DNA from 3 places in the Euzebya rosea genome. Region 3 is predicted to be linked to each of the others. Evidence: riboswitches for the same ligand, from Rfam matches in the RefSeq annotation. Region 3 holds a riboswitch; each other region holds the start of a gene.

The links. A riboswitch is a leader RNA that binds a small molecule or an ion and turns the genes downstream of it on or off. The one in region 3 is predicted to bind cobalamin.
Region 1: it holds a riboswitch for cobalamin, as region 3 does, so the genes downstream of both, CUC05_RS06415 (ABC transporter substrate-binding protein) here and CUC05_RS02065 (cell wall-binding repeat-containing protein) in region 3, are expected to answer to the same signal.
Region 2: it holds a riboswitch for cobalamin, as region 3 does, so the genes downstream of both, CUC05_RS09250 ((2Fe-2S)-binding protein) here and CUC05_RS02065 (cell wall-binding repeat-containing protein) in region 3, are expected to answer to the same signal.

Annotation. Positions count from the first base shown of each region.
Region 1 is NZ_PGDQ01000004.1:276,513-286,073, forward strand. It holds gene CUC05_RS06380 (ABC transporter permease subunit) at 1-628, shown strand, start outside; gene CUC05_RS06385 (branched-chain amino acid ABC transporter permease) at 648-1,694, shown strand; gene CUC05_RS06390 (ABC transporter ATP-binding protein) at 1,684-2,592, shown strand; gene CUC05_RS06395 (ABC transporter ATP-binding protein) at 2,589-3,422, shown strand; gene CUC05_RS06400 ((2Fe-2S)-binding protein) at 3,515-3,790, shown strand; gene bfr (bacterioferritin) at 3,831-4,307, shown strand; gene CUC05_RS06410 (copper resistance CopC family protein) at 4,309-4,974, opposite strand; cobalamin riboswitch at 5,021-5,236, shown strand; gene CUC05_RS06415 (ABC transporter substrate-binding protein) at 5,311-6,705, shown strand; gene CUC05_RS06420 (iron ABC transporter permease) at 6,702-7,949, shown strand; gene CUC05_RS25275 (ABC transporter ATP-binding protein) at 7,946-9,028, shown strand; gene CUC05_RS06430 (cobyric acid synthase) at 9,025-9,561, shown strand, end outside.
Region 2 is NZ_PGDQ01000006.1:32,765-42,325, reverse strand. It holds gene CUC05_RS09265 (M20/M25/M40 family metallo-hydrolase) at 1-371, opposite strand, end outside; gene cobO (cob(I)yrinic acid a,c-diamide adenosyltransferase) at 535-1,083, opposite strand; gene CUC05_RS09255 (cobyrinic acid a,c-diamide synthase CobB) at 1,080-2,498, opposite strand; gene CUC05_RS09250 ((2Fe-2S)-binding protein) at 2,495-3,271, opposite strand; cobalamin riboswitch at 3,325-3,518, opposite strand; gene CUC05_RS09245 (hypothetical protein) at 3,601-3,861, shown strand; gene CUC05_RS24630 (glycosyltransferase 87 family protein) at 3,889-5,346, opposite strand; gene CUC05_RS24625 (glycosyltransferase family 87 protein) at 5,343-6,782, opposite strand; gene CUC05_RS09235 (exodeoxyribonuclease III) at 6,815-7,699, shown strand; gene CUC05_RS09230 (hypothetical protein) at 7,713-9,332, opposite strand.
Region 3 is NZ_PGDQ01000002.1:78,885-88,445, reverse strand. It holds gene CUC05_RS02070 (hypothetical protein) at 1-45, opposite strand, end outside; gene CUC05_RS02065 (cell wall-binding repeat-containing protein) at 63-2,327, opposite strand; cobalamin riboswitch at 2,445-2,574, opposite strand; gene CUC05_RS02060 (acyl-CoA dehydrogenase family protein) at 2,643-3,851, opposite strand; gene CUC05_RS02055 (acyl-CoA dehydrogenase family protein) at 3,912-5,219, opposite strand; gene CUC05_RS02050 (acetyl-CoA C-acetyltransferase) at 5,368-6,663, shown strand; gene CUC05_RS02045 (3-oxoacyl-ACP reductase) at 6,815-8,164, shown strand; gene CUC05_RS02040 (MaoC/PaaZ C-terminal domain-containing protein) at 8,172-9,080, shown strand; gene CUC05_RS02035 (hypothetical protein) at 9,130-9,561, shown strand, end outside.

The DNA.
Region 1 (9,561 bases), on a different contig from region 3:
GGCCCCCCTGCGCAAGCGCGGTGTCGGCCTGATCTCGATGCTGGTGATCTCCATCGGCATCTCCTTCATCATCCGCAACGTCATCCAGATCGTGTACGGCGGCGGCACCCGCCCCTACACCAACTACAACATCCAGTCGGCCATCGACCTGGGCCCCATCTCCATCGTCCCCCGGGACCTGTGGATCATCATCCTGTCGACCGCGGTCCTCGTCGGCATCGGCCTGATGCTGCAGCGGACCAAGATCGGCAAGGCCCTCCGTGCCGTCGCCGACAACAAGGACCTCGCGGAGTCCTCCGGCATCGACGTGGACCGGGTCATCCGGTTCGTGTGGCTGCTCGGTGGCGGGCTCTCGGCCTTCGGTGGGGTGCTGCTGGGCACCACCGAGCAGGTCAACTTCAACATGGGCTTCAACCTGCTCCTGCTGATGTTCGCCGGGATGATCCTGGGCGGCATCGGCACGGCCTACGGCGCGATGGTCGGTTCACTCGTCGTCGGCGTCATCAGCCAGGTGTCCACCGCGTTCTTCTCGGTGCAGCTCAAGTTCGTGTGGGCCCTGGTCATCCTCATCATCGTCCTGCTGATCAAGCCCCAGGGCTTGCTCGGCAAGGCCGAACGGTTCGGGTAGAGCGGGAGCACCGGAAACCATGGATCTCGGAAACGTACTCATCGATGGCTTCAGGGCCGCGTTCGGCGTCGAAGCCGTCGTGTTCGCCCTCGCCGCCATCGGCCTCAACATCCACTTCGGCTACACCGGCCTGCTGAACTTCGGGCAGGTGGGCTTCATGCTCGTCGGCGCCTACGGCGTGGCGATCATGGGCCGGCCGTGTCCCGACGTGGCGGCCACCCAGACCGCAGCCGACCAGATCGGCCCCTGCGGGCAACCGCTCGTCGTCGGCGTGCTCGTCGGCATCCTGCTGGCCGTCATCCTCGCCCTCCTGCTGGGCGCACCGACGCTGCGGCTGCGCAGCGACTACCTGGCCATCACCACCATCGCGGCGGCGGAGATCCTGCGGTTCGTCTTCCGCTCCGACGTCGCCCGCCCCATCACCAACTCGGTGTTCGGCCTGCAGCAGTTCGCCGGTGACTTCTTCGTCATCAACCCGTTCCCCGACGGGCCGAGTGATCGGTACTTCGGGGCGCTCAACTACTCCGGCCAGCAGCTGTGGGTCATGGTCGTCGGCTGGGCCCTGGTGGCCCTGCTGACCTTCTGGACCTGGTCGCTGATGCGGTCGCCCTGGGGGCGTGTGCTGAAGTCCATCCGCGAGGACGAGGACGCCGCACGTGCCCTGGGCAAGAACGTCTTCTCCTACAAGATGCAGGCGCTGATCCTCGGCGGCATCTTCGGTGCGCTGGGCGGGATCTTCCTCGCCATGGGCACCCAGGCGGTCAACCCCGACACCTACATCCCCGTCCGGACGTTCTTCGCCTACGTCATCATCATCCTGGGTGGTGCCGGCACCATCTGGGGTCCCATCGTGGGGACGTTCATCTTCCTGTTCCTGACCGCTGGCCTCGACACCCTGATGCGTGAGCTCATCGAGGGCGGGATCATCAGCGAGTCGATCATCGCGACCCAGGAGATCGGCCCGATCCGCTTCATCCTCGTCGGCCTCATGCTGGCGCTGCTGATGGCGTTCCGGCCGCAGGGGATCTTCGGCAACAAAGAGGAGATGCTGCTCGATGCCCGCTGACAAGACCGCGGCCACCCGCCCGACCATCGTGGATCGTCGGATCCTGGACGACGTCGCGCCCGAGCCCGGCGTCGCCAAGCCCGACCCCGTCCTGATCGTCGACGGCGTCCGCCGCAGCTTCGGTGGCCTGACCGCCGTCGACGTGCAGCACCTGGAGATCCAGCGCGGCCTGATCACCGCGCTGATCGGTCCCAACGGTGCGGGCAAGACGACGTTCTTCAACCTGATGACCGGGTTCGACTCGCCGACGGAGGGCACGTGGTCCTTCGACGGCCACGACCTCGGCGGGGTCCCCGCGCACAAGGTCGCCCAGTACGGCATGGTCCGCACCTTCCAGCTGACCAAGTCGCTGAACCGCATGAGCGTCATCGAGAACATGCGGCTGGCCGGCACCGGCCAGACCGGCGAACGGTTCCTGCCCGCCGTCATCCCCGGGATGTGGAAGAAGCAGGAGGCCGAGATCACCGAGCGGGCCGACGAGCTGCTCGCCCGGTTCAAGCTGGACGCCAAGCGCGAGGACCTCGCCGGCACCCTCTCCGGTGGGCAGCGCAAGCTGCTGGAGATGGCCCGTGCGCTCATGGTCGAGCCCGAGCTGGTCTGCCTCGACGAGCCCATGGCCGGTGTGAACCCGGCCCTGGTGCAGTCCCTGCTCGGCCACGTCAAGAGCCTGCGCGACGAGCTCGGCATGACGGTGGTCTTCGTCGAGCACGACATGGACGTCGTCATGGACATCTCCGACTGGGTCGTGGTCATGGCCGAGGGACGTGTCATCGCCGAAGGGCCCCCGTCGTCCATCGGCACCAACGAAACGGTCATCCGGGCCTACCTGGGTGGCTCCGAAGGAGAGGGCGAGGTCGCCCTGTCCGACATCGAGGCGGAGCAGGAGGAGCAGCGATGAGCCACGACGAAGAGATCGCCGCGGCGCGGCAGAAGGTCGTCGACGAGGCCGCATCGCATCACGGCGCCGAGGCCCTCAGCGAGGCCGGCCGGCCGCCATCGGCCGCCGAGTCGGTCCTGTACGCCGAGAACCTGATCGCCGGCTACCTGCCCGGTGTCAACATCCTCAACGGCGCCAACATCCACGTCCGCGAGGGCGAGCTGGTCGGCATCATCGGCCCCAACGGCGCCGGCAAGTCGACCCTCATCAAGGCCATGTTCGGCCTGGTGGAGGTGCGTGACGGCCACGTCATCCTCCGGGAGAACGACATCACCGGCATGACCGCCCACGAGCTGGTCGACAAGGGTGTCGGGTACGTCCCGCAGACCAACAACGTCTTCCCGTCGTTGACCATCGAGGAGAACCTCGAGATGGGCGTCTACCTGCGCCCGTCGATGTTCAACGAGCGGTTCGACTTCGTGGCCGGCCTGTTCCCCAAGCTGGCGGACCGTCGCAAGCAGCGGGCGGGCTCGCTGTCGGGCGGCGAGCGACAGATGGTCGCCATGGGCCGTGCCCTGATGATGGACCCCAGCGTCCTGTTCCTGGACGAGCCGTCGGCCGGCCTGTCCCCGGCGAACCAGGGCGTAGTCTTCCACCGCGTCAAGCAGATCAACGACGCGGGCGTGACGATCGTCATGGTCGAGCAGAACGCCCAGCAGTGCCTGAAGATCTGCGACCGCGGGTACGTGCTGGACCAGGGGCGTGACGCCTACACCGGCACCGGCCTGGAGCTGCTGAAGGACCCCAAGGTCATCGAGCTGTACCTCGGCACCCTGGTCAAGACCGACTGAGGCTCCGACTTGCTGGAGGAGGGCCCGTCGGCCGTGCGACGGGCCCTCATCCGTTTTGTCGTACGACGGATAGTTAGGCTAACCTAACCTCCATGTACGTCTGCCAGTGCAAGGTCGTCACCGACCGCCAGATCGAGGCCGCCGTCGCGGAGGGATGCACCTCCGTCCGGCAGGTCGCCGCCCTGACCGGGGCCGGTACCGCGTGCGGCGGCTGCGTCCCCACGCTGCGGAACATGGTGTGCGGCAGCTGCCCGTCGCTGGTGACCGAGCTGGCCTGCGACGACGCCCCCGCGGGCGAGCCGGTGCACGCCCAGCTGCTGTCCCGTGACACCGTCGGGGCGAGGGCTGTCGACGCCGTCCGCGTCTGACATACTCCGGCCGCCACCCGCCTCCAGAAGGACCTCACCAATGCAACCGGTCAGCCCTCGCATCGTCGAGCTCTTCAACGACGCGCTCACCTTCGAGCTCACCGTCACGAACACCTACTTCCTGCACGCCAAGATGCTGGAGAGCTGGGGCTTCCCGAAGCTCGGCAAGCGGTTCTACGACTACTCCATCGACGAGATGAAGGACGCCGACGAGCTGATCGAGCGGATCCTGATGTTCGACGGGCACCCCAACGTGCAGCGCCTCAACGCCATCACCGTCGGCGAGAACGCCCAGGAGATGCTGTCGCTGGCGCTGGAGAGCGAGAAGCTGGCCGTCGCGACGTTCAACGCCGCCGCCAAGGAGTGCCACGACCTCGGTGACCACGGCTCCGCCGCGGTGTTCGAGGAGATGGTCCGCGACGAGGAGACCCACGCCGACTGGTTCGAGTCGCAGCTCGACGCGATCGAGCGGATCGGCATCGAGAACTACCTGGCCGGACAGCTCCACGGCGAGTAGGTCACTCCTCGCTGCCGTCCCGGCGGGCGCGGGCGAGCATCACCGCGCCCACGCCGAGGACGGCGAAGAAAGCCGCCACGACGACGAGTGCACGGGTCGTCGTCGACGCGGCCTCGGGATCCCCTGGAACCGCTGACGGCGTCGCCGTGGGCTCGCTCGCCTCGGGTGCGGGCCCTGGGTCAGTGGCCTCGGCGGGCGAGGGGGTGGGGTCTGCCGGTCCCGTCGCGGAGTCCGCCGACTCGGTCGGGACTGCCTCGGTCGGGGCTGACTCGGTGGGGACCACCGCACCCGGCGGTGTGGCGACGTCGGCAGGTGGGGCGAAGACGAAGGTGAAGCTGCCCGTCTGATCGTCCCCGTCGGCGGCGGTGATCGCCCAGTCGACGCGATGCGGGCCCGGGGTCACCGCCAGGTTGAGGGGCACGGTGACGGTGGCGCCCTCGAGGGTGGGCGGTGCGGCGACGAGGTCGTCGCCGTTGGGATCGATCACCCGGACGGCCGGCTCGCTGTCGGGCAGCAGCGCTGCGGTGAAGTCCAGCACGACCTCCGACGGCGGGTCGAGGACCTCGCTGTCGGCGGCGGGCACGGTCGTGTCCAGCTCGGTGTGGGCGCTGGCGGGGAGCGCCTGGAGGACCACGAGCAGGGCGGCGAGGAGGAACGTCGAACGCATGGGACGCAGCGTAGGTCGGCGGGGGTGGTGGTCGCCGTTTGTCCCTCCGATGACCGACGGGTACGGTGACGCCGCTCACCTGCGGTGGTGCTCGGGAAGTCCGGTGTGATACCGGCGCGGTCCTCGCCACTGTGACCGGGGGAGCGAACGCCTCATTTGGCAGTCCCACTGGCCGCGTGCTGGGAAGGGCGAGGTGTTCGCGCACGGCCCATGCGGCCGACGACCCGGAAGCCAGGAGACCGGCCACCCGCACCGAGCACCCACGATTCCGCGAGGTACGGAAAGGAGGGGACGACGTTGGTCTCCCCGTTCACTGTCAGGCTGCGAGGCGCAGCCATGTTCGTTCTGCTCGTTGTTGTCCTGGCTGCGTGCGCCGCCGACCCGTCGGGTCGCGACACCAGCAACGAGCCGCCCTCCAGCGAGGGCGAGGACACCGAAGCCACCGACGGCGCAACCGACGGCGATGACGCCGAGGAGGCGGCCATGACCGATGGCGAGGCTGCCGACGACGGGGCCACCGACGACGGGGCCAGCGACGACGGCGCCACCGAGGACGGGGCCGACGGTGACATCACACCGCCGGAGGCCAACCTCACCGACGGCTGCGCCACCGAGGACCTGCAGGACCTCGACTGGTTCCCCGACAAGGTCGCCTTCGACGTCGCCAAGGGCATCCGCGCCACCTACGACGGCAACGTCAAGCTGGTCACGATCGACCGCCCCAACGACAGCGCCGACGCCGTGCCGCTGACCGTCGCGCTCGTGCAGTGCGGCACGACCCTCCCCGAGGACGTCCGGGCCGACATCGTCGTCGACGTCCCCGTGCAACGCGCCGTGACGTACTCCACCACCTTCCTCCAGGGCTTCGACCTCATCGGACGCACCGACGTCCTGGTCGGCCACGGCGGCCTGCAGTACGCCTCCACCCAGTCCGTCGTCGAGGCCGCCGAGGCCGGCGACATCGTCGAGGTCGGCAATCAGACCTCCCCTGACCTCGAGACCCTTGCCGCCGCCGAACCCGACGTGATCATGGTCAGCGCCGGCTTCTCCGGGGCCGACCCGACCGAGCCGTTCGCCGCGCTCGACGTGCCGGTCGTCCCCAACGCCTCCTACCTGGAGGTCGACCCCCTCGGTCGCGCCGAGTGGATGAAGCTCGAGGCGATGCTCCTCAACGAGGAGGCGGCCGTCGTGGACGTCTTCGACGGTGTCGCCGCTGACTGGGACGAGCTCGTCGCGCTTGCCGCCGACGTCGCCGAGGACGACCGTCCCACGGTGCTGACCAACGACCCGTTCGCGGGCACGTGGTTCGCCTCCGGCGGCGAGTCCTACACCGCGTCGCTGATCGCCGCCGCCGGTGGGGCCTACGTGTTCGCCGACGAGCCCGGCTCGACCCTCCCGCTGGACCTCGAGACCGTGCTCGAACGTGGCCAGGATGCCGACGTGTGGTTGTCCGCCGGCTCGGTCGCGGTCACCCCCGAGCAGTTCGTCGCCGACGACGAGCGGCTCGGCCTGTTCGCGGCGTTCCCCGACAACGTGTGGGCCAACGACGCCGACCTCGGTCCGACCGGCGGCAACCGGTTCTACGAGGAGGGTGCCGTCCGCCCCGACCTGGTCCTGGCCGACGTGGTCGCGATCCTGCACCCCGACCTGCTGCCCGACCACGAGCCCCGGTTCTACGGGCTGCTCGGGTCCCAGGCAGGTGACGGCGCCGAGGCCGGCGCAGCGGGATGACCCCCGACCCCGTCACCGATGCCATCTCGGCGACCGCCCCCGCGCTCGACCCGGCCACACGCCGGGTCGAGCCCGACGGGACCCTGGTGACGCGATCGGGGCCTGCGTCGTCCATGCACGACGCAGCCCCCGATCGTGCCGAACGGTCGCCGGCCGCCGGCGCCGGCGCGGCCCACACCCCCCACCGGGGGGAGGACGGGGGCACGAGCCGTCGCCCCGTCGTCCCGATCCTCATCGGCTTGGTCGTCCTGACCGCCGCCCTGTTCGCCGGTGCGCTGGCGCTCGGGTCGGTCTCCATTCCCGTCACCGAGGTCTGGACCGTCCTGACCGGCGGCGACCCGTCAACGTCGTCGTGGTCGGTCATCATCACCGACATCCGCCTGCCCCGCGCCGTGACCGCGCTGGTCGCCGGCGCCGGGCTGTCCGTCGCCGGCCTGCAGCTGCAGACCCTGTTCCGCAACCCGCTGGCCGACCCGTTCGTGCTCGGCATCGCGTCGGGCGCAAGCCTCGGCGTCGCCCTGGTCAGCCTCGCCGGCAGCGGATCGATGTTCCTCGGCACCCTCGCGCTGGGTGGCAGCGTGTCCACCGCCGTCGCCGCCGCCGTCGGGGCTGGGCTGGTGCTGGGCGCCGTCCTGACCTTCGCTCGGCGCATCCGCTCCATCACGAGCGTCCTCATCATCGGGCTCATGGCGGGCTACCTCGCCGGCTCGATCGTCAGCCTCCTGCTGTTCTTCTCCGACTCCGACGACTTCCGCGCCTACCTGGCATGGAGCCTGGGGTCCTTCCGCGGGGTCACCTGGTCCGAGCTGGCCGTGCTCGTCCCCGCCGCCGTCATCGGGCTGCTGCTGGCCGCCTCCACCGTCAAGGGGCTCAACGCCCTGCTCCTCGGCGAGCGCTACGCCGAGTCCGTCGGCGTCAACGTCCGGGCCGTCCGGGCGGTCATCATCGTGTCCTCCTCCCTCCTCGCGGGGGTCATCACCGCGTTCGCCGGACCCATCGCCTTCGTCGGCCTCGCCGTGCCACACCTCGGCCGGGCGCTGCTGCGCACCTCCGACCATCGGGTGCTGATGCCGTCCGTCGTGCTGATCGGTGCCTGCGTGGCCCTCGGCACCGAGATCATCGCCGGCGTCCCCGGCCAGGACCTCGCGCTGCCGCTCAACGCCGTCACCCCCGTGCTCGGCGCCCCCGTCGTCATCGTCGTCCTGATGCGCCTGCGTCGCTCGGCGGAGGTGGTGCTGTCGTGACCGCCACGTCCGTGCCACCCGCCACCACGTCGTCGTCCCCCGTGCTCGCCACGGCCGGCCTGCGGGCCGGCTACCACGACGGGCGTCGGACCGTCCCGATCGTCGGACCCGCCGACCTGGCGGTCCACCGTGGCCGCTTCGTCGCCGTGCTCGGCCCCAACGGTGCCGGCAAGACGACGTTGCTGCGCACCCTCGGTGGGGTCATCCCACCGCTCGAGGGCGTGGTCACGGCCACCACCGGGTCCGGCACGCGCGAGCTGACGAGGATGAAGCGGGCCGACCGCGCCACCCACATCGCCGTCGTCCTGACCGACCACCCCGACGTCGGGCTGCTCCGCGCCCGCGACATCGTGGCCATCGGCCGGCATCCCCACACCGGCTGGTCCGGGCGCATGACCGATCGCGACCACCGCATCGTCGACGATGCGCTCGAGGCCGTGGGTGCCACCCATCTGGCCGACCGCGAGCTGGCCCGGCTGTCCGACGGCCAGCGGCAGCGGGTGTGGATCGCCCGGGCGCTCGCCCAGGAACCCGCCGTGCTGCTGCTGGACGAACCGACCGCCTTCCTCGACCTTCCCGGGCGGGTCGAGGCCATCGACCTGCTGCGTCGCCTGGCCGCCACCCGCGACCTTGCCGTGGTCGCCTCCATCCACGATCTCGACCTTGCCCTTCGCGTCGCCGACACGGCATGGCTGCTGGACGGCTCGGGCAGCGTGGAGGTCGGAGCGCCCGAGGACCTGGCCCTCGACGGCGCGATCGACCGGGCCTTCGGCCGCGACGACATCCGCTTCGACCTGGCGACCGCGTCCTTCCAGCTGCCCGTCGACTGCTGCGCCGAGGTCGCCGTGACCGGTGTGGACGGCGAGGCCCCCGACCCCACCCGCGGGTTGTGGACCGGACGGGCGCTCGCCCGAGCTGGCGCCGTCGTCGTCGACCGGTCCTCGTGGTTGACGGTGGAGGTGCTGCCCGACCGGTGGCGCCTGCACGGCCCGGAGACCGTCGAGTGCACCACCCTCCACCAGCTGGCCGACGCCGTCCGTGCAGCCGGCCTGGTGGTCCCCACCGGCGACCGGCCGTGACCGCACCGGCGCCGGCGATCCTGATCGCCGGGACGGGCAGCGACGCCGGCAAGACCACCCTCGTCGCGGCCCTCTGCCGGCTGCTGGTCGACCGGGGCATCGACGTCGCCCCGTTCAAGGCGCAGAACATGGCGCTCAACAGCGCGGTGGCCAGCGACGGCGGCGAGATCGGCCGGGCCCAGGCGCTGCAGGCGGCCGCGGCACGCATCCCCGCCACCACCGCCATGAACCCGATCCTGCTGAAGCCCAGCGGTGAGCGGACCAGCCACGTCGTCGTCGACGGTCGGCCGCTGCAGGAGGCCGACGCCGTCAGCTACGGCCCGCTGACCACCCGCCTGCGGCCCCACGTCCGCCGGGCGCTCGCAGACCTCCGTGCCCGCCACGACCTGGTCGTCTGCGAGGGGGCGGGCGGCGTGGCCGAACCCAACCTCCGTGACCGCGACCTGGTCAACATGGGGCTCGCGGCCGACGCCGACCTGCCCGTCGTGGTCGTCGGCGACATCGAGCGGGGCGGCGTCTTCGCCAGCCTGTAC
Region 2 (9,561 bases), on a different contig from region 3:
CGCTCGGGGGCGAGGCCCTCCAGGGCGGAGGTGGTCGCGATCGGCAGCTCGTCGGGCTGGGCGAGCAGGATCGGCGCGTTCTCCAGGCCCGCGGCGTAGGTCGCGGCGAGGGCGTCGGGGAAGTTGTCGCCCAGCGCCACGATCACCGTGCCGGACTCGAACGCGGCCGCCTGCGCGCTGGCGTCGATGGCGATGTCGGCGGCGGTGTCGTAGCGGCTGCCGCCCAGGAGTCGGATGGCCGGGACGGAGTCGCCGGAGTCGATGACCTCGATCGCGTTCGCCGGCAGGATCGCCAGGCCGAGCGCGAGGACGAGGAACACCGCGGTTGCAGCGCTGGAGGCGATGCCCCAGCGCGAATGACGTGCAGTCAATTCAATCCCTTTCGTCGGAGTGTCGGCGCATGCCACGGCGGGCACCACCCCGATCCACCCCGTCAGTTGTTCCAATGCGCGGGGACACTAGCCCTACGACGCCTGTCGGACAACCGTTGTGCACGAGCAACGTTCACGGCATCCGTTCGTCGCCGCGTCGGGTTCACCACTCGATGCCGGGCTGCGCCTTGATGCCGGCGTCGAAGGGGTGCTTGACCTTCGTGACCTCGCTCACGAGGTCGGCGAGCTCGACCAGCTCGGCCGGTGCATCACGCCCCGTGATGAAGACGTGCTGGTGCCCCGGCCGCGTCCGCAGGACCTCGATGACCTCGGCGGTGTCGACCCACCCGAACGTCATCGGGTAGGTGAACTCGTCGAGCAGCAGGAAGTCGTAGGTCTCGTCGGCGATGCGGCGCTTGACCTCCTCCCACCCCTCCCGGGCCAGGTCGGCGGACTCCTCGAGGTCGCGGCTGGTCCATGTCCAGCCGTCACCGACGGAGAACCAGTCGATCGTCCCGCCCACCTCCGACGCCGACAGCGTCTCGGCGGCGACACGCTCCCCGATCCTCCACTTGCCGGACTTCACGAACTGGTACACCCCGCAGCGCCAGCCCTGGTGCCACGCGCGGTTGAGCACCCCGAACGACGAGGAGGACTTGCCCTTGCCGTGTCCGGTGTTGACGAGGAGGAGGGGGGTCGATCGGCGACTCATGGTGACTCCAGGGAGGTGGGGGACGTCGGTGGATGGTCAGTCGTGCGTGCGGCGGCAACCAGGCGCGTGGCTGCCTGCGGGTACGCCGCCCAGTGGGTGTGCAGGTAGGAGGCATGGATCGACGCGGTGACGAAGCCCTCGTCCCGGTCCTCCACACGCCAGGCCACACCTGGTGTGGCATCACCCTCCGTGCCGACGGGGTCGGCGCCGGCGGGCGGATCGGTGACGGTGCGGTGGAACTCGTGGGCGGTCACGACCTCGCCCCGCCGCCAGAGGATCGAGTCGCTCGCGGCGATCGCCCGTCGGTAGCCGAGCGTCAGCCGCGCGTCCATGGTTGCGGTGACCGGGAGCACATCGGCCTGGCGGGTGCCGTCGAGGTCGTGGCAGAGGTAGAGGAGCCCACCGCACTCCCCGACGACCGGTCGACCGGCGGCCGCGTGGGCGCGGATCTCCGCGAGCATGGCCGTGTTGTCGGCCAGTGCGTCGGCATGCACCTCGGGAAAGCCGCCGCCCAGGTAGACGACGTCGGTGCCGACCGGCAGCGACGCATCGTGCATCGGGTCGAACGGCAGCAGGGTCGCCCCGGCGGCCTCGAGGAGCTCGAGGTTCTCGGTGTAGCGGAAGGAGAAGGCCGGCCCACCGGCGATGGCGACCCCGACCGGGGGGCCGTGGACGCGGTCGGTCGGGGCGGGGGACCATGCCGGCACGTCGGGAACGTCGGCTGTCCGGGCCAGCCGCATCACCGCGTCGAGGTCGAGGTGGGCTCCGACCCACTCCCCCAGCGCAGCGACGGTCCGGTGGGCGTCCGCGCGGCGTTCGTCCGCGGGGACGAGCCCGAGGTGGCGGGAGGGTGTCGCCAGGTCGTCCATGCGCGGCAGGACCCCGACGACCTCGACACCGGTCGGCTCGATCGCCTGCCGCAGCAGGTCGGCGTGCCCGGGCGAGCCGACACGGTTGAGGACCACACCAGCGAGGCGGGTGCCCGGGTCGAAGGTGGCGAAACCATGCACGATCGCCGCGGCGGAGCGGGCCATGGCACCGGCGTCGACCACCAGCAGGACCGGCGCACCGAGGAGGCGTGCAACATGGGCGGTGGACGCCGTCAGCTCGGTCGGGGACTTGCCGTCGAACAGGCCCATGACCCCTTCGACGACGGTGATGTCGGCGCCGGTCGCGCCGTGTCGCGCGAGCGGGGCGATCAGGTCAGCCCCGCTGAGCCACACGTCGAGGTTGCGGGCCGGCCGGCCGGTGGCGATCGAGTGGTAGCTCGGGTCGATGTAGTCGGGACCGACCTTGCTGCCCTGCACGACGTGACCGGCGGCTCGGAGCGCCGCCATCAGGCCGGTGGCGACGGAGGTCTTGCCGACCCCGGAGGCGGTGCCGGCGACGACGACGGTCGGCACGGGGGCGTTCATGCGTGGGACCCGGCACGCTGCATGACCGAGGCGATGGACTTGGCGCGCCACTCCTCCGTCGGGGTCAGCGGGCAACCGGTGCACAGCTCGTAGCGTTCGCAGCGGTAGGCCAGGCAGCACGAGCTCCGGCGCCACGCCAGGCCAACCGCACCCCCGGCCTCGATGCGCTCGAAGGTCGGTGTGCCCCACAGCGGCGGGTCGGCTGCCTCGAGCAGGAGCGCGCTGCCGTGTGCGGCGGCCTCGGCGTCACCGGCGGCGTCGTGGGCGTGACCGGCGGTGGTGGCCAGGGCGTCGGCCAGCTGTCCCCACATCGCCCGCTTCCCGAGCTTGCCGACCCGGCGGAGGCGCTCGACGACGGGCCGGTAGTGCTCGACGGCGCGCGGGGCGGCCGTGTCCGGCGTGTCGAGGGTCGCGTCGGTGACGGCGATGCCGTTGAACCAGCCGCGGGCGCTTCGGCGCAGCCACAGGTCCTCGACGGCGTAGGCAACCGCGACGCCGTGCTGGTGCACGGGGGCGCCGGCCAGCAACGCCAGCGGCGAGGCGAAGCGGCTGGCGAGGAACGCCGTGGCGACGTCGGCCAGCCCCTCGTAGTCGGGGGCCATCTCGCGGACCCTCCGGGCCAGCCGGGTCTCCTCGACGAGGGTGGTGAAGGGGAACCAGGTGCCGTGGTGGTCGACCTCGGTCGGTGGACGGCCGAGCATGACGGGCATCCACGACGTGGCGCAGTCGGACAGCACGGTGGCCACGGCAGGGTGGTCGGTGGTGTGGGTCATCGGGCGGTCGAGCGGCGGCGCCGCACGGCCCTCCTCTCCGTCGGTCGCGGATGGTCGGGCTCTGCGCTGCAGCCGGTCTCCTGGCTGCCAGATCGACGCGTCGTCGCCGGCCTTCCCGGACACGAGGTCCAGTGGTCAGTTGGCGGGACGCTCCCTGGTCACAGTTGCGACGACAGCGCCGGATTCTCACCGGCTTCCCGTGCACTGCAGCATTCGAGCGACGCGCACCGTAGCACGGCCGTCGTCGACGCCACGACCGCGGCCCGGGCGCGCCGACGGGTCGAGGAGGCGTAGCGTCCGGCACAGCCGATCAACCGACGGAGGCCCCGATGACTGTTTCCCGCCACGCGACGAGGCTGCTGCTCGTCGTTGCCGTACCGCTGCTCCTGGCCGCCTCGTGCGAGGCCACCCGGGACCTCGAGGGGGTCCGCGCGGTCGATCCGGACAGCGCCGTGATCATCCGCAACGCCGACGCCTACCCCAACATCTCCATCCTGTGCGTGGAGGGCACCGGCATCTTCACCACGACCCGCGAGGCCGCCCCCGTCGTGATCCCCGATTCCGACGTGTGCGTCTCCGACCCCGAGTGAGGTGGCGGTGGACGGTCGACCGTTCGCTCACCGACCGGATCCGGGCAGCTGGGGAGATTCCGGCTGTGACCACCGCACTGCCGCCACGGTCAGCGCGATCATGACGGTGAACAACGCCCAGGACAGGGGCAGCCAGTAGTCAACGAAGTTGGGCCAGATGCCCCATCCGATCGTGGCGGCTGCGCCAGTTCCGCCGACCACGGCCAGACGCTGCCAGGCGGGGGTTCGGTCGCGGCTGCCGATGCCGAGTGCCCACAGTGCAGCGAAGGTCAGGACGAACTGCGGGGAGTAGATCCGGTTGCCGAGCATGAAGGCCAGCGGTGCCAGCAGCGCCCATCCGAGGACGCGGTCCGGGCGTCGCCACGCAGCCACCGCGGGGCCGATGACCACGACGAGCAGCACCGCTGTCGGGACCCAGGCGACGGACGGGTCGAGGCCGTCGACGCCGACCCACGGGCGGTCCGGCCGAGGCGCGAACCCCAGCAGGTGCAAGGGCAGGAACGGGAGGGACTCCGCGGTCAGCTCCCGTATCGCATGGAACCGGTAGGCGTCCACTACTGCACCGCGCTGTTCCGCGGTCAGCAGGAACGGGACGTGGGGCAGGAGGAATCCGGCAGCGGTCGCTGCCGCGAACCACGTGGCCAGCCGTCGTCGCCCCGCCCGCCACCACCCGATTGCCAGGACCACAGCCGCCAGCCCCGGCGTCCATTTGGCGGCCGCGCCGAGACCGAGCAGCAGTCCCGATGCACTCCCAGCCCGACGCGCGTCGGCCTCCTCCTCCCGTCGCTCGTCGAGGCCTGCGGCAACCGCGAGTCCGGCGACGAGGAACGCGGTGGGGAGGGCGTCGTAGCGGATCAGCACGAACAGGGTGATGGTCGGCCAGAGCGTCATCGTGGCGACCGCCCACGGCTGCACCCGTCGAGCCAGCACGACGACCGTGCCTGTCCACAGCGCCGCCAGCAGCACCCCGACCGCCACCCCGAACCCGATCGGCAGCGCCCGGTCGAGCAGCGTCGCCAAGCCGAAGACGATGACACCGAGCGGCGGGTACTCCGCGGGTTGGTCCACGGGTAGACCGCCCGTGTCGATCAGCGCCACACCCTGCCGTTGGTAGACCTGCAGGTCGGAGTCGTCGGGGCCACCGACAAGGACCTGCACGATGAGGAGGCCGAGCAGCAGCGCCGCGGACGCCATGACCACCGTGGCAGGGCGAAGGCCGACCCTGCCTGATCGGCGGACCCGGTGGTCGGCGACGACCACGGCCGCCAACGGGAGGGCGACGGCCAGACCGGCGGTGACCACCGACCAGTACGGTCCGGCGCTCTGCCCCTCCCGGAATGGTCCGTCCCACAGCACGGCATGACCCGCGACGGCGATCACGACCGTCGCCCACAGCAGGACCGCAGGACGAGCGGCCCACGGAACGGTCCGGCCCTGCGCTGGTGGCGCCGGTACCTGGGGAACACGGTCGACAGCGGCGCTCATCGAGCCTCCTTTGCCACATGGACCTGCCGCTCGACGCCGGGGGTGCAGGGCGGGGGCGGCGGGACCTGCCACGTACGCCGTTCGTCGTCGCTGGTCCAGACCTGTCGCGACGTCCCGACCGCACCGAGCGAGCCAACCGCGGCGACGACGGTTGCAGGCACGTGCCAGCTCTGGAAGTTCACGCGCCACTGGGGGGCGAGCAGGAACATGACGACGACCGCCAACGCCGATACGGCGAGGAGTCGCTCCCTGGCATCGGGGCCGGAGGCCATCCGCCGGGCCGACCACACCCCCCACGTGCTCGTCGCCAGGCCGAGCAGCACCACCCCGCTGCTGATGGCGTCGACGACCGACGGCTCGACCCCTCGCGCGGCATACAGCGGCCACCAGATGCTGTTCACCATGACGGTGTAGGGATCTGGACGCGCAGCCGGTTCGGCCATGGCCTCGAGGCCGTGCAGGCCGATATCGGGGAACGCGAAGAACGGGACCTGCAGGACGAGTGCGACGACGCCGGCAAGCATCACGCGCCCCCAACCCGCCCGTACGAGGAACAGCGGGGCCACCGCCAGCGCTGGCAGCTTCACCGCAACCGCCAGCCCCCACAGCACCGCTGAGCGGGTCGGGCGGTGCCCCTCTGCCAGCAGCCAGACGGAGGCGGCCAGCAGGACGCCCATCAACACGTCGTTCGCACCCGTCAGCCCGACCTCCCGCACCAGGGTGGCGTTCAGCCCGTACAGCGCGGCGGGCAGCAGCGCGAGGATCGGCAGGGTTCGCCCACGCCCGGAGGCCACCCATCCCCCGACGCACAGCAGGCCAGCCCCCAGCGCGTCCATCGCCCACGCCGCCATCCGGGCAGCCACGAACGTCTCCCCCAGCACCAGGCCGTCGGGCACCAGGGCGACGAACGGGAGGTGCCACAGGATCGTCCCGGCCGGGTACTGGTAGACCGGGGCGTAGGTGTAGGGGTTGGCCTCGACGTAGGGGTTCAGGCCGGCGAGGACCTGCCGGGCGGCGTACTCGCTGGCCTGCGGGATGTCCGCGATCCCGGGATCGACCCAGGCCCACACGGCCCTGATCGCCACGGCGCCCATGACGATGACGAACATGGCGGGGATCGCAGGGACGTGACGGCGCGCCCACCCCCGTGGTGGGGCAGTCGGCGGCAGGCCGTTGCGGACGACGTCGACCAGCAGCACGATCATGCCGGACAGCGAGGCCACGGTGATCGCCCATCGCACGGGGAACGACGTCAGGCCGGGCACGGCAGCGAAGTGCAGCCCGAAGGTCGGCAGCGTCGTGGCCAGCAGCAGCGCCAGCCGTCGGCCACGCAGTCCGGCGGCGTGGGCCAGGGCGGTCATCACCGGGGTGACGAGCAGCCAGAGCAAGCCGTAGCGCGGGACCCCGGCCCCGTAGAAGAAGAGGTCGTGGATCATGGCCGGTTCGCCTGCCGATAGCCTGAGGCGCGATGCGCCTGGTCACCTACAACGTCAACTCGCTCGGCGCCCGGCTGCCCCGGGTCCTTGCCCTGCTGGAGGAGCACCGCCCCGACGTCGTGCTGCTGCAGGAGACCAAGTCGTCCCCCGAGGCCTTCCCGCACGCCGAGCTGGCCGCGGCCGGCTACCTGGCTGCCGACCAGTCCGGGGGCCGCTGGGCCGGGGTCGCGGTGCTGGGTCGGGCCGAGCACGGCGTCGACGACGTGTCCGTCGGCCTGCCGGGTGAGCCGGACCCAGACCAGGCCCGCTGGGTCGAGGCACGAGTGGGGGGTGTCACCGTGGTCAGCGTCTACGTCCCCAACGGCCAGCGTGTTGACTCGCCGCAGTACGCCAGCAAGCTGGTCTTCCTCGAGGCCATGAGCGACCGGATGGCTGCCCTCGCCGCCGCGGGCCCCGTCGTGGTCGGGGGCGACATGAACGTGTGCCCGACCGACCTCGACGTGTGGGACCCCGCGGCCCTGCACGGCGGCACCCATGCGACCGACCCCGAACGGCGGCGGTTCCGTGGCCTGCTCGAGGCGGGCTTCTCCGATGTGTTCCGCGCCCTGTATCCCGACGACACGGGGTACAGCTGGTGGGACTACCGGGGCGGCGCCTTCCACAAGGGCTTCGGGCTGCGGATCGACTTCCTCCTGGCCAGCCGGGAGATCGCCGACACCGCCACCGCCGCCTGGATCGACCGGGAGTTCCGCAAGCCGACCCGAGTTCCCGACAGCAAGCCGTCGGACCACGCCCCGTTGCTGGCCGACCTCGACCTGGAGCTGCAGCCGGGCCCCTCCGCCACCGACGACCCCGCCGGGCTGGTCGCGCAGCGAACCGCGGGCGAGGCCCAGCCCGAGCAGCTCGGGCTGATCTGACCGGCGGGGTCGCTCACGCATCGGGGTCGACCTCCGCACCACGCGGCTCGGTCAGGTCCAGCACCGTCATGCCCGGCCCGAGCGCCGGTACCGGTCCCCGGAGCGGCACCCCGCCGATCCCCCAGGTCGGCAGCAGGTCCCATCGGTAGGTGAGGGGGATGCTCGGCTGGTGGTCCAGCAACATCCGGCCCCGTGCCCGCATCGCGGTGTACACCGGCGCGGTGGCCGGGTCCGCGGTGTACCGCTGCTCCATGTAGGTGGACACGACGGCGACGCACCCGCACGCGAGGACCTCGGGGGTGTCCCCGAAGCCGAAGACCAGCCGGCCTCCGGTGGCCTCGGCGGCAGCAGCGCCGATGCCGGTGTAGGACTCCGTCCAGACCGGCACGTCCGCGAGCCCCTCGACGACGAGGACCTCCTGCAGCCGCTCGGGGAAGCCGTCCCGCGTGTCGGGGGCCTGTCCCACCCGCAGCAGTCGCACCCCGTCCGCGGCGGCCGGCACGACTGCCGCAACCAGCACGAGGGCCAGCGCCGCTGCAGCCGCGTCCAGCCGGCGCTCCCGTCCCTGCCATCGACGCCACGTCCAGTCGGCGGTGTCCGCGGCCAACCCGCCCGCGAGGGCAGCCAGGACGGGCAGGACGACGATGACGTAGTGGGGGAAGACGATGCGTGACAGCCCGATGACCGCGAACAACCCGACGGCGTAGGCGGTGACCAGCTTCGTCGCCCGGTCCCCGCGACAGGCGCCCCACACGACCCCGGCGACCAGCAGCCCGGTGACCAGCCAGCCGTTGCTGCCCGGCAGGGTGACGGTCAGGTGGTGCCACCACGTGGGTCCGCCGTGGTCGTAGCCCAGGTGCCCGGTGGCCTGGTGGTCGACCTGCCACAGGAACCCGTCGACGAAGGCACGGCTGAGCACCGAGCCACCGGTGGTGACGACGAACGCCGTGAGCGCCAGGAGGAGCAACGCCTCGGCCGCCAGCAGGCGGCGTGGCCAGTCCAGCTCCTCCTCCAGCATCACCGCCAGCATCGGCACGACCACGACGGTGATGCCCAGGTACTTCATGCCTCCCGCCCCACCGGCCCAGAGGGCAGCCGTCGACCACAGCAGCAGGCGCTGGCGCAGATGTGCACGACGCCCCGCTGCGACCACGGCGACGAGGGCGAGCAGGACGCACAGCACCTGCAGCTGGTCCGGCCCGATCATCCGGGCCGAGCGGACCATCACGAAGCCGGTCGCCACGACGGTCCCGGCGACCCACGCCGCCATCGGCGCCGCCCGCCGTCCGATCCCCGCAGCCAGCAGGCCCGTCACCGCGACGACGCACAGGGCCACGAGCACGAAGACGATGCGGGTCCAGCCGTACACCTCCGCGACCGAACCGGACCGGTCGACGACACCGACGGCCTCCCCCAGGCGGATCCCCGCCGCGGCCACGATCGAGGAGCCGAGTGGCCAGTCGAACGCCGGGGGGACGACGCTGCCGTCGAGCACCAGCTGCGCCCGGCTCATCACCGTCGGCTCGTCCGGCTGGGTCATCGGAAGGCCGACCAGCAACGAGGGCACCCGCAGCGCCGCGGCAAGGACCACGGTGGCCCCCACGGCAAGGCTGACCCCCGGGTGACTGCGCATTCCGAGGAAGGTAGGTACCGATTCGTACAGCTACTTCGGCGACACTTGGCCGATGGTTCAGTAACCGATCACGGTCGGTAGCCGTTGGGCCTGGGCCCGCGTGGGGACGCGCCTCCCACCGAATGGAATCGCCTCCACCGTTGGATGGAATCGCCTCGGGCCAGCCCCACGAACCCGCTGGCACGTGGGACGACCGGATGGAACGGCCTCCATCCCGCGCGCTTGGGCA
Region 3 (9,561 bases):
GCCGGCCACGACCGACGCCGACGTGTGCAGCGACGTCACGGTCATCGGCCGGCCCCGTGACATCAGGCGCAGCCCTCCCCGGTGATGGCGTCGGCGACCGCGTTGGCCACACCAGCCGACACGGCGGCCTCGCCGCCGTAGACGAAGGCCTGCTCGACGCTGTCGGTTCCGCACAGGTAGGCGGCCACGTCGGCGGACAATCCGTCTGTCGGGGTGATGAGCAAGGGGGCGCCCAGGCCAGCCGCGTGCCGGCCACCGGCCAGCGCGTCGGCGAAGTCGTCGCGACGGGCGATACCGACGCTGGTCGGGCCGTCGAAGAACGCTTCGGCCACCGCGACGGCGGTGCCCTCTCGGGTGGCACCCACGATGGGGTTGGCGTCGGGGTAGGCCGTGGCCGCCGGGCCGCCGACGGCATGCACGGTGGCGTCGGCGTGGGCCTCGATCCAAGCGTCGACCGCATCGTGCGGCGCGCCGGACGGGGTCAGGAGGACCACACCCTCGCCGGTGGCCGCTGCGGCCGTGCCAGCGGCCAGCGCGTCGGCGAAGTCGAAGGCAGTGGTCAGCAGGATGTCGGTGGGTTCGGTCCCACGGACGGCGACGACGGCGTCGGCAACGGCCGTGGCGGTGGTGATGCGGTCGGCACCGCTGACGCGCTCGACGGTGTAGCCGAGCGCCTCGATTCCGGCGACCACGTCGTCCCCGAGCGCGGCGGTGCCGCCCAGGACGTGCACGGTCGACTCCGCGGGAAGGACCCGCTGGATCTCCTCGGCCACGGCGTCGGCCAGCGCGTCCGCGCCGCTGATGAGCAACGGCCCACCGACGGCAACCGCCAGCGGGGTCCCGGCAAGCGCGTCGGCGAAGGAGTCGGCGCGGGCCACGACCAGCCCGGTCGCCGCACCATCGGCCACGGTGGCCCGGCTGACCGCGATGGCGGTCTCGATGCGGCCGGCCTCGGCGACGCGCGTCAGCGTGCCGTCGGTGGCGGCGGCAACCGACGGGGCGGACCCGTCGGAGTAGACCCAGCCCTCGACGTCGCCGGGAGCGGGGTCAGAGGTGTCGGCACCGACCTGGTAGCCGGTCCACGATCCGTCGGCGTTGCCGAAGAAGTACGCCCAGTACTGCCCCTCGAACGGCTGCTCGCAGGCCAGCTCGGGCAGGCCCTCGATGGCGCAGACGAACTCGCCGAAGTCGCTGGAGGACGTGGTGATGTCGAAGGCCGCCTCGCGAAGGGCGTCCAGGCCCGACGCCGGATCCCCCGGCGCACAGCCGGTGAGGACCTCGCCACCGTCGAAGAAGGTCAGGTCGACGGTGACGGTGACGCCCTCGGCGTCGGTGCAGGCACCGCTGACGGGCTCCTCGATCGCAGGGGCGGCGATGGACGGGAACGCGGGGGCCCCGAGGGCAAGGATCCCCTGGGTAGTGGCCAGCAGCAGCGAGCCGTCGTCGTCGACGGTGTAGGCGATGGCGCCGGCCTCGGGGTCCTCGGCGGGCTTCTGCAGGGTGATGACGAACTCGGCCGCCGCGTCGGCGGCGTCGGTCAGGTCGAGGGCCCGGAGTGTCTGGGCGGCAAGGCCGGTGGAGTTGGCGTTGCCACCGAACGAGCCGTCATCGGCCTGCTGGTCGGCGAGCCATGTCGCGGCGGCATCGCGCTCGTCGGCGGTCGGCTCGATGTCGAGGAGGCCCTGCACGGCCATCGCGGTGGTGTCGATGTCGCCGCCCGCGGGGGTCTGACACGGCATGGACACGCCAGCCATCTCCGTCAGCCCGTTCTCCCAGCCGCCGTCGGGGCAGCGGCGGTCCGCCAGCCACGTCGCGGCGGCCTCGGGCACGCCACCAGCGGTGGTGGCCAGCGCCTGCAGCGCCAGGGACTGGGTGAAGACGGTGGCGTCGGCGAACCGGCCGGCGTCTCCGCCGTCGGTGGCCATCAGGGCGCGCAGCTCGGCCTCGAGGTCGGTTCCCCCGACGTCGGTGTAGTCGCCACCGCTGGCCCGGAGGCCCAGCATGGCCTTGGCGGTCTGGCCCTCGTCGGGCGTCTCGACCTCGTCGAGGTAGGCCACGACGGCGGCTTCGAGCTCGGCACGGATGGTGGCGACGGTGTCACCGTGGAGGCCGGCACCGGACAGCGCGAAGATCACGTCGGCCATGCCACCGGGGCTGGTGACCCTGCCCTCGGCGTGCTGGTCGACGAGCCACGCGGCGGCAGCCGATGCGGCGGCCTGCTGATCGCTGGCGTCCTGCGCCTCGGCGGGCGCGGCGGGAAGGGCGAGAAGGGTGGCAACGAGCGCGCACAGCGCGGCCACCACGGTGACCCGGGTACGGATCGACACGACGGACGTCATTCGGGGAGTTGCTTTCTCGGTGGGGGCCCAGCGGGCCCATCACCGGCGGCTCCACCTGTGGCGTCGGGGCCGGCATGGGCTCCGTCCGCAGACCACGACGGTGTGAGGAGCCTGTCACCTGCGCAGGCATTCCGGCTTGCACCACGTTCGATGGTGCCCACGGTTGCGGGTCAGCGCCGGACTCGGACCGGCTTCCCCTTTGCAGGACCGTCCCACCGCAGACGGCGGGACGACCACGAACGGTAGGTCCCCGCCCCCACGCCGGTCAACTCGGCATCGGGACGGGGAGCTCCCGACGAACGGTCAGCGCAGCTCCGCCGACGACAGGCCGAGCAGGCGGCGGGCGATGATCAGCAGCTGGATCTGCTGGGTGCCCTCGAAGATGTCGAGGATCTTGGCGTCACGGGCCCACTTCTCCAGCAGCTCGGTCTCGCCGTAGCCAACGGGACCGCACAGCTGCACGCAGCGCAGGGCGACGTCGACGACCATGCGGCCGGCCTTGGCCTTGGCGTAGCTGGCCTCCAGCGAGTTGGGCTTGGCGTTGTCGGCCATCCAGGCAGCCTTCAGCGTCAGCAGCCGGGCGGCCTCGAAGTCGGCTTCCATGTCCAGCAGCGCCTGGGCGGCCGCGGACTGGCTGTGCGCGGGCTTGTCCCAGTCGACCTCGACGCCGGCCTCGGCCAGCAGCTCACGGGTGCGCTCCAGGCAGGCCTCGGCGACACCGATGCCCATGCTGGCGACCAGCGGACGGGTGTTGTCGAAGGTCTGCATCGCCCCGGCGAAGCCCGACTCGACGCTGACCTCGGGGTCACCCAGCAGGTTCTCCGCAGGCACCCGACAGTCCTCCAGGACGAACTGGGCGGTGTCGGAGGCACGGATGCCGAGCTTGTCCTCGCTCCGCACGAAGTTGAGGCCGGGGGTGCCCTTCTCGACGACGAAGCTCTTGATCGCCGCCTTGCCCAGGTCCTTGTCCAGCGTGGCCCAGACGACGAGCAGGTCGGCCCGCTCGCCGGCGGTGATGAAGATCTTGGTGCCGTTGAGGATGTAGTGGTCGCCGTCGCGGACCGCCGTGGTGTTGATGGCGGAGGAGTCCGACCCGGCGTCGGGCTCGGTGATGGCCATGGCGGCCCACTTGCCCTTGAACCGCTCCATCTGCTCCTCCGAGGCCACCGAGGCGATCGCGGAGTTGCCCAGCCCCTGGCCGGGGATGGTCAGCATCAGGCCGAGGTCGCCCTTGGCGGCCTCCTTGATGGACAGCACCGTCGACATGTTCGAGGCGTTGCGGTTCTCGCCGTTGGTCGGCTTCTCGCGCTTCACACCGGTGGCGCCGGTGCCCTTCATGGACCCGGACTCCTCCATGCCGGCCATGGCGGCGGCCAGCATGTCGAGCTCCTTGGCGTAGGTGTGCTCGTCACGGTCGTACTGGCGGCTGATCGGCCGCAGGACGTGCTCGGCGACGGCCTTGGCCTGGTCGATGGCCGGGGTGAACTTCTTGGGGACTTCGAGGTTGATCACGGTGTGCTCCCTTGGATCCTGGTGTCGTGGTCGCGGTCGGGGTGTGGTCGTGGTCCGGTGCTAGACCAGGACCATCCCGTCGACGACGGCGGCGGCGCGCAGGTCGCGGTACCACCGCTCCACCGGGTGCTCCTTGACGTAGCCGTGGCCACCGAGCAGCTGCACGCCGTCGGAGCCGATCTGCATGCCCTTCTCCTCGGCCAGGCGAGCCGCGACGGCGGCTTCACGGGCGAACGGCTTGCCCTGGTCGGCCAGCGACGCGGCGCGGTAGGTGGCAAGGCGCATGCCCTCCAGCTCCACGCCGATGTTGGCGACGGTGAAGGCAACGGCCTGCCGGTTGGCGATGGGCTCGCCGAAGGCGTGGCGTTCCTTCACGTAGGGGATGACGTAGTCGAGGACCGCCTGCGCGGTACCGACGGCAAGGGCGGCCCAGGCGATGCGCGTCCGGGCGATCATCTCGCTGTGGACCTCGGGGGCACCGTCGCCGAGCAGGTTGGCGGCGGGCACGCGCACGCCCTCCAGCAGCAGCTCGCCGGACGCCGTCGCGCGCACGCCCATGGTCGGTTCGGCCTTGACGGCCAGCCCGGCGGTGCCGGCCTCGACCAGGACCAGCGCGGGGCCGGATCCCTCGAGGTCGGCCGACACCAGGTACAGGTCGCAGCGGTCGACGTGGGCGACCAACGCCTTGACGCCGTCGAGGACCAGCTCGTCACCCTCCCGGCGAGCGGTGGTGCGCAGCACCGTGGGGTCGAACAGCGGGTGCGGCTCGCTGATCGCCAGCGCCGCGGTCGGCGGGTTGTCCTCGGTGAACGCCGGCAGGAAGCGGGCCTGCTGGTCGGCATCCCCCCAGAGCGACAGGGCCGAGGCGACGGCCGCGGGGGCCATGATGCCGGCGGTCAGGCCCATGTCGCCGGCGGCCATGGCCTCCAGCGCCAGGACGCTCGTGACGGCGGACCGCTCGTCGACGACGCCGCCGAGGTCGCTGGGGATGCCCAGGACCATGGCGCCCATCTCGTTGGCCATCGCCCGCAGCTTGTCCGGGGTGGTGCACGTGTCGTCGGCCTCCCGCGCCGCGGGACGCAGGTGGGTCTCGGCGAAGTCGCCGAACCCCTCCACGAGCATCTGCTGCTCCTCGTCGGGGGTCAGGTCGAACAGCGTCGCGCCGCCCTCGACCGGGGCCTGCCGGGCAGCCCTGCCACCGTTGATCGCCTTGCTGGCCTTCGCGAACTGCCGGCCGGCGCCGACGGCGGCGGTGAAGCCGTTGCGGGTGCTGGACTGCACCAGCGCCTCGACGCGCTCGCGCAGGCCGTAACGGTCGAGCAGCTCGCTGCTGGCCAGACGGCGAAGCCCGCCGAGGGCCAAGCCCATTCCATCTCCTGCCAAGCTCATGTGGGATCCTCCAGAGGGCCGGGTACATGCACCCCGACCCCGATTTGGTCGAAGGGTGCTACCAACGGTAGCGTTACCGCAGGTTACAGCAACAGATCCACCCCATGTCAAGTCAAGGAGCACACCCGTGAGCCAGACTCCCCGGGACGCCGTGATCGTCGGCGGCAACCGCATCCCGTTCGCCCGTTCCAACACGGCCTACAGCAAGGCCAGCAACCAGGACATGCTGACCGCGGCCCTCGACGGCCTCGTCGCCCGCTTCGGGCTGGCCGGTCAGCGCCTCGGTGAGGTGGCCGGCGGCGCGGTGCTCAAGCACGCCCGCGACTTCAACCTCGTCCGCGAGTCGGTGCTGGGCAGCGCGCTGTCCCCCGAGACGCCCGCCTTCGACATCCAGAAGGCCTGCGACACCTCGCTGGAGGCCACCATCGCGGTGGCCAACAAGATCCGCCTCGGCCAGATCGACTCGGGCATCGCCTGCGGCGTCGACACGACCTCCGACGCGCCGGTGGCGCTGAACGAGGACCTGCGCCACGTGCTCATGGAGGCCAACCGCGCCAAGGGTCCGATGGACTACGTCAAGCTGCTCGGCAGCCTGCGGCCCGACCAGATCGTGCCGGAGATCCCCCGCAACGCCGAGGCCCGGACGGGCATGGCGATGGGCGACCACCAGGCCATCACCACCGCCGAGTGGGGCATCTCCCGCGAGGCGCAGGACGAGCTGGCCGTGGCCAGCCACCGCAACCTGGCAGCCGCCTACGACCGCGGCTTCTTCGACGACCTGATGACCCCGTTCCTGGGGCTGTCGAAGGACAACAACCTGCGGCCCGACAGCAACGTGGAGAAGCTGGCGACCCTGAAGCCCGTCTTCGGTGACCGCGAGACCGGCACCATGACGGCCGCCAACTCCACTCCCCTGACCGACGGTGCGGCAGCCGTGCTGCTGTCGACCCGCGAGTGGGCGGCCGAGCACGACCTGCCGGTGCTGGCCCGCTTCGTCGACGCCGAGTCCGCCGCGGTCGACTACGTGCACGGCCACGAGGGCCTGCTGATGGCCCCCGCCTACGCCGTGCCCCGCATGCTCGCCCGCAACGGCCTGACCCTGCAGGACTTCGACCTCTACGAGATCCACGAGGCGTTCGCCTCCACCGTGCTGTCGACGCTGGCCGCCTGGGACGACAAGACGTTCTGCACCGAGAAGCTCGGCTTGGACGACACCCTCGGCACCATCGACATGGACAAGCTGAACGTCGCCGGGTCGTCGCTGGCCACCGGCCACCCCTTCGCCGCCACCGGTGCCCGCATCGTGGCGACCACCGCCAAGCTGCTGGCCGAGCGCGACGACTGGACCAACGGCGGCCGTGCGCTGATCAGCGTCTGTGCGGCCGGCGGCAACGGCCTGGTCGCCATCGTCGAGCGCGCGTAACCCCTCCCACGGTGTGTCGTCGAACCGGCCGCATGACGCCGCTGGGCGACACACCGGCCTGACCAGCCCTCCCCCAACACCCCCTGTGTCGCCGAACCGGCCACATGACGCGATCGGGCGACACACCTCTCCACCCGAGGAGCACCCCAACATGGCAGATCGTTACACCCAGTTCGTCAACTCCCAGATCGGTGAGAAGCTGGCCGACCTCGTCGGCCTGCCCAAGCCCTCGACCCTGCGCCGCCACGAGCCCGGCCAGCCCCTCCTGGAGGGTGCCGTCCTGCTCGGCGGCGACGGCCGGCTGCGCGAGACCGTCGCGAAGGCGCTGGCCGCCGCCGACGTCGAGGTGCACACCGAGCTCGCCGACGCCGAGGACACCCCGCGCTACGCCGCGCTGGTGTTCGACGCGACCGGCCTGACCAGCAGCGACCAGCTGGTCGCCCTGTACGACTTCTTCCACACCACCATCCGCCGGCTCGGCGCCAGCGCCCGCGTCGTGGTCCTCGGCACCGTGCCGACCGCAACCGACTCCCCGGCCGAGCACACCGCGCAGCGCAGCCTGGAGGGCTTCGTCCGCTCCATCGCCAAGGAGCTGCGTGCCGGGGGCACCGCCAACCTGGTCGAGGTGCACCCGGGCGCCGAGGCCGGCGTCGGTGCCCCGCTGCGCTTCCTGCTGAGCGGCCGGTCGGCCTTCGTGTCCGGCCAGCGGTTCACCGTCGGCCCGCGGACCGAGCACCCGCCGGTCGTCCCCACCGACACCGACCGGCCCCACGACGGCAAGGTCGCCGTGGTCACCGGTGCGGCCCGTGGCATCGGCGCGGCCATCGCCCGCACCCTCGCCCGCGACGGCGCGACCGTCGTCTGCCTGGACCTGCCGTCGGCCGGTGACGACCTCGCGAAGGTCGCCAACGACGTGGGCGGCACGGCCCTGCAGGTCGACATCACCGCCGACGACGCGGCCCGGACGATCATCGACCACGCCACCGAGCGCCACGGCGGCATCGACATCGTGGTCCACAACGCCGGGGTCACCCGCGACAAGACCATGGCGGGCATGGACGAGAAGCGCTGGAACATGGTCCTCGACATCAACCTGTCGGCCATCGAGCGCATCAACGACGCCCTGCTGGCCTCCGACGTCCTCGAGGCCGGCGCGCGAATCGTGTGCGTGTCGTCGATGTCGGGCATCGCCGGCAACCGTGGCCAGTCCAACTACGCCGCGTCCAAGGCGGGGGTCATCGGCCACGTGGCCGCGCTGGCCCCGACGCTGGCCGACCGCGGCATCACCATCAACGCGGTTGCCCCCGGGTTCATCGAGACCAAGATGACCGACGCCATGCCGGTCGCGACCCGCGAGGTCGGCCGCAGGCTCAACAGCCTGTCGCAGGGTGGCCAGCCCGTCGACGTGGCCGAGACGATCGGCTTCTTCGCCGGACCGGACGCCGCATGGCTGAACGGCACTACCGTCCGCGTGTGCGGGCAGAACCTGCTGGGGGCGTGATCCGCTGATGGCCGACACCACCGACCGGCCCGAGACCGCACCGACGGTCATCGAGCTCGACAGCCCGCCCGACCTGACGCCGATGCTGGCGAAGGTGGCGGCGGGGGCCCTCCCGCTGCCCGGTCGCGGCGGCGGGAAGGGCGACGCGGGGTTGCCCGACACCACCGTCGTGCTGCACGACGCGACCGTGGACCTCGACCACCTGGCGTCCTACGCCGAGGTGTGCGGGTTCCGCCTGGGGTCGACCCTGCCCCCCACCTACCTGCACATGCTGGGGTTCCCCCTGTCGGTGCAGCTGATGACCCGCGACGACTTCCCGTTCGGACTGATGGGGATGGTGCACGTCGCCAACCGCATCACCCAGCACCGTCCCGTCGGTGTCGGGGAGACGCTGGAGCTGACCGCATCGGTCACCAACCTGCGCCCCCACCCGAAGGGGAGGCAGATGGACAACGTCGTCGTCGCCACCGTCGACGGCGCGACCGTCTGGGAGTCCACCAGCACCTACCTCACGCGTGGGTCCGGCGCGGACGAGGCTGCCAAGGGCAGCAGCGTGGACGTCGAGGTCGCCACCCTGCCCCTCACGGGCCTGTGGCGGGTCCCCGGCGACATCGGTCGTCGGTACGGCGCCGTCTCGGGTGACCGCAACCCCATCCACATGTCCGGCCTGACCGCGAAGGCGTTCGGCTTCCCCAAGGCCATCGCCCACGGCATGTGGACCAAGGCCCGGGCGCTGGCGGGCCTCGAGGGCGGCATCCCCGCGGCCTGCGACATCGACGTGGCCTTCAAGCTGCCGCTGCTGCTGCCCCGCACCGTGGAGTACGCCACCCAGCGCACCGACGACGGCGGCTGGACGTTCGGCGTCCGCAGCCGCGACGGCAAGCCGCACCTGGCGGGGACCGTCACACCCCGCTGAGGCACCACACGCGGCGGTCGAGCGGACGGGCTGGCAGGCTCTCGGGGCGATGCGTCCTCCCCCGCTCGACCGTCGTGTGGTGCTGCGGCAGCCGTGGGCCATCCGGTCCGCTGGCGCCTCGGCCCTGATCGTCCTGGTCGCCATGGCCATCCCCGGCACGATCGCCATCGTGCTGGTCCCGGAGAACCCACGAGAGGGATGGCTGGCGGTCACGCTGGCCGTGGTCATCTGGACGTGGTTGGCGGCGCGTTGGCGTTCGGCCGCCATCGTGCTGGACCCCGACGCCCTGCGACGCCCGGGACCACGGCCGCCGTCGGGTGGGCCACGCGTGCTGGCGTGGGCAGAGGTCGACGAGCTGCGATGGGAGACCGTCCGTGGTGGTGGACGCAGACCCGTGACCACGCACCTGCTCCACGCCATCAGCGGGGATCGGCGTGTGCGCCTGACTCGTTATCCGGCGAGCGACTCCGACCGGACCGGG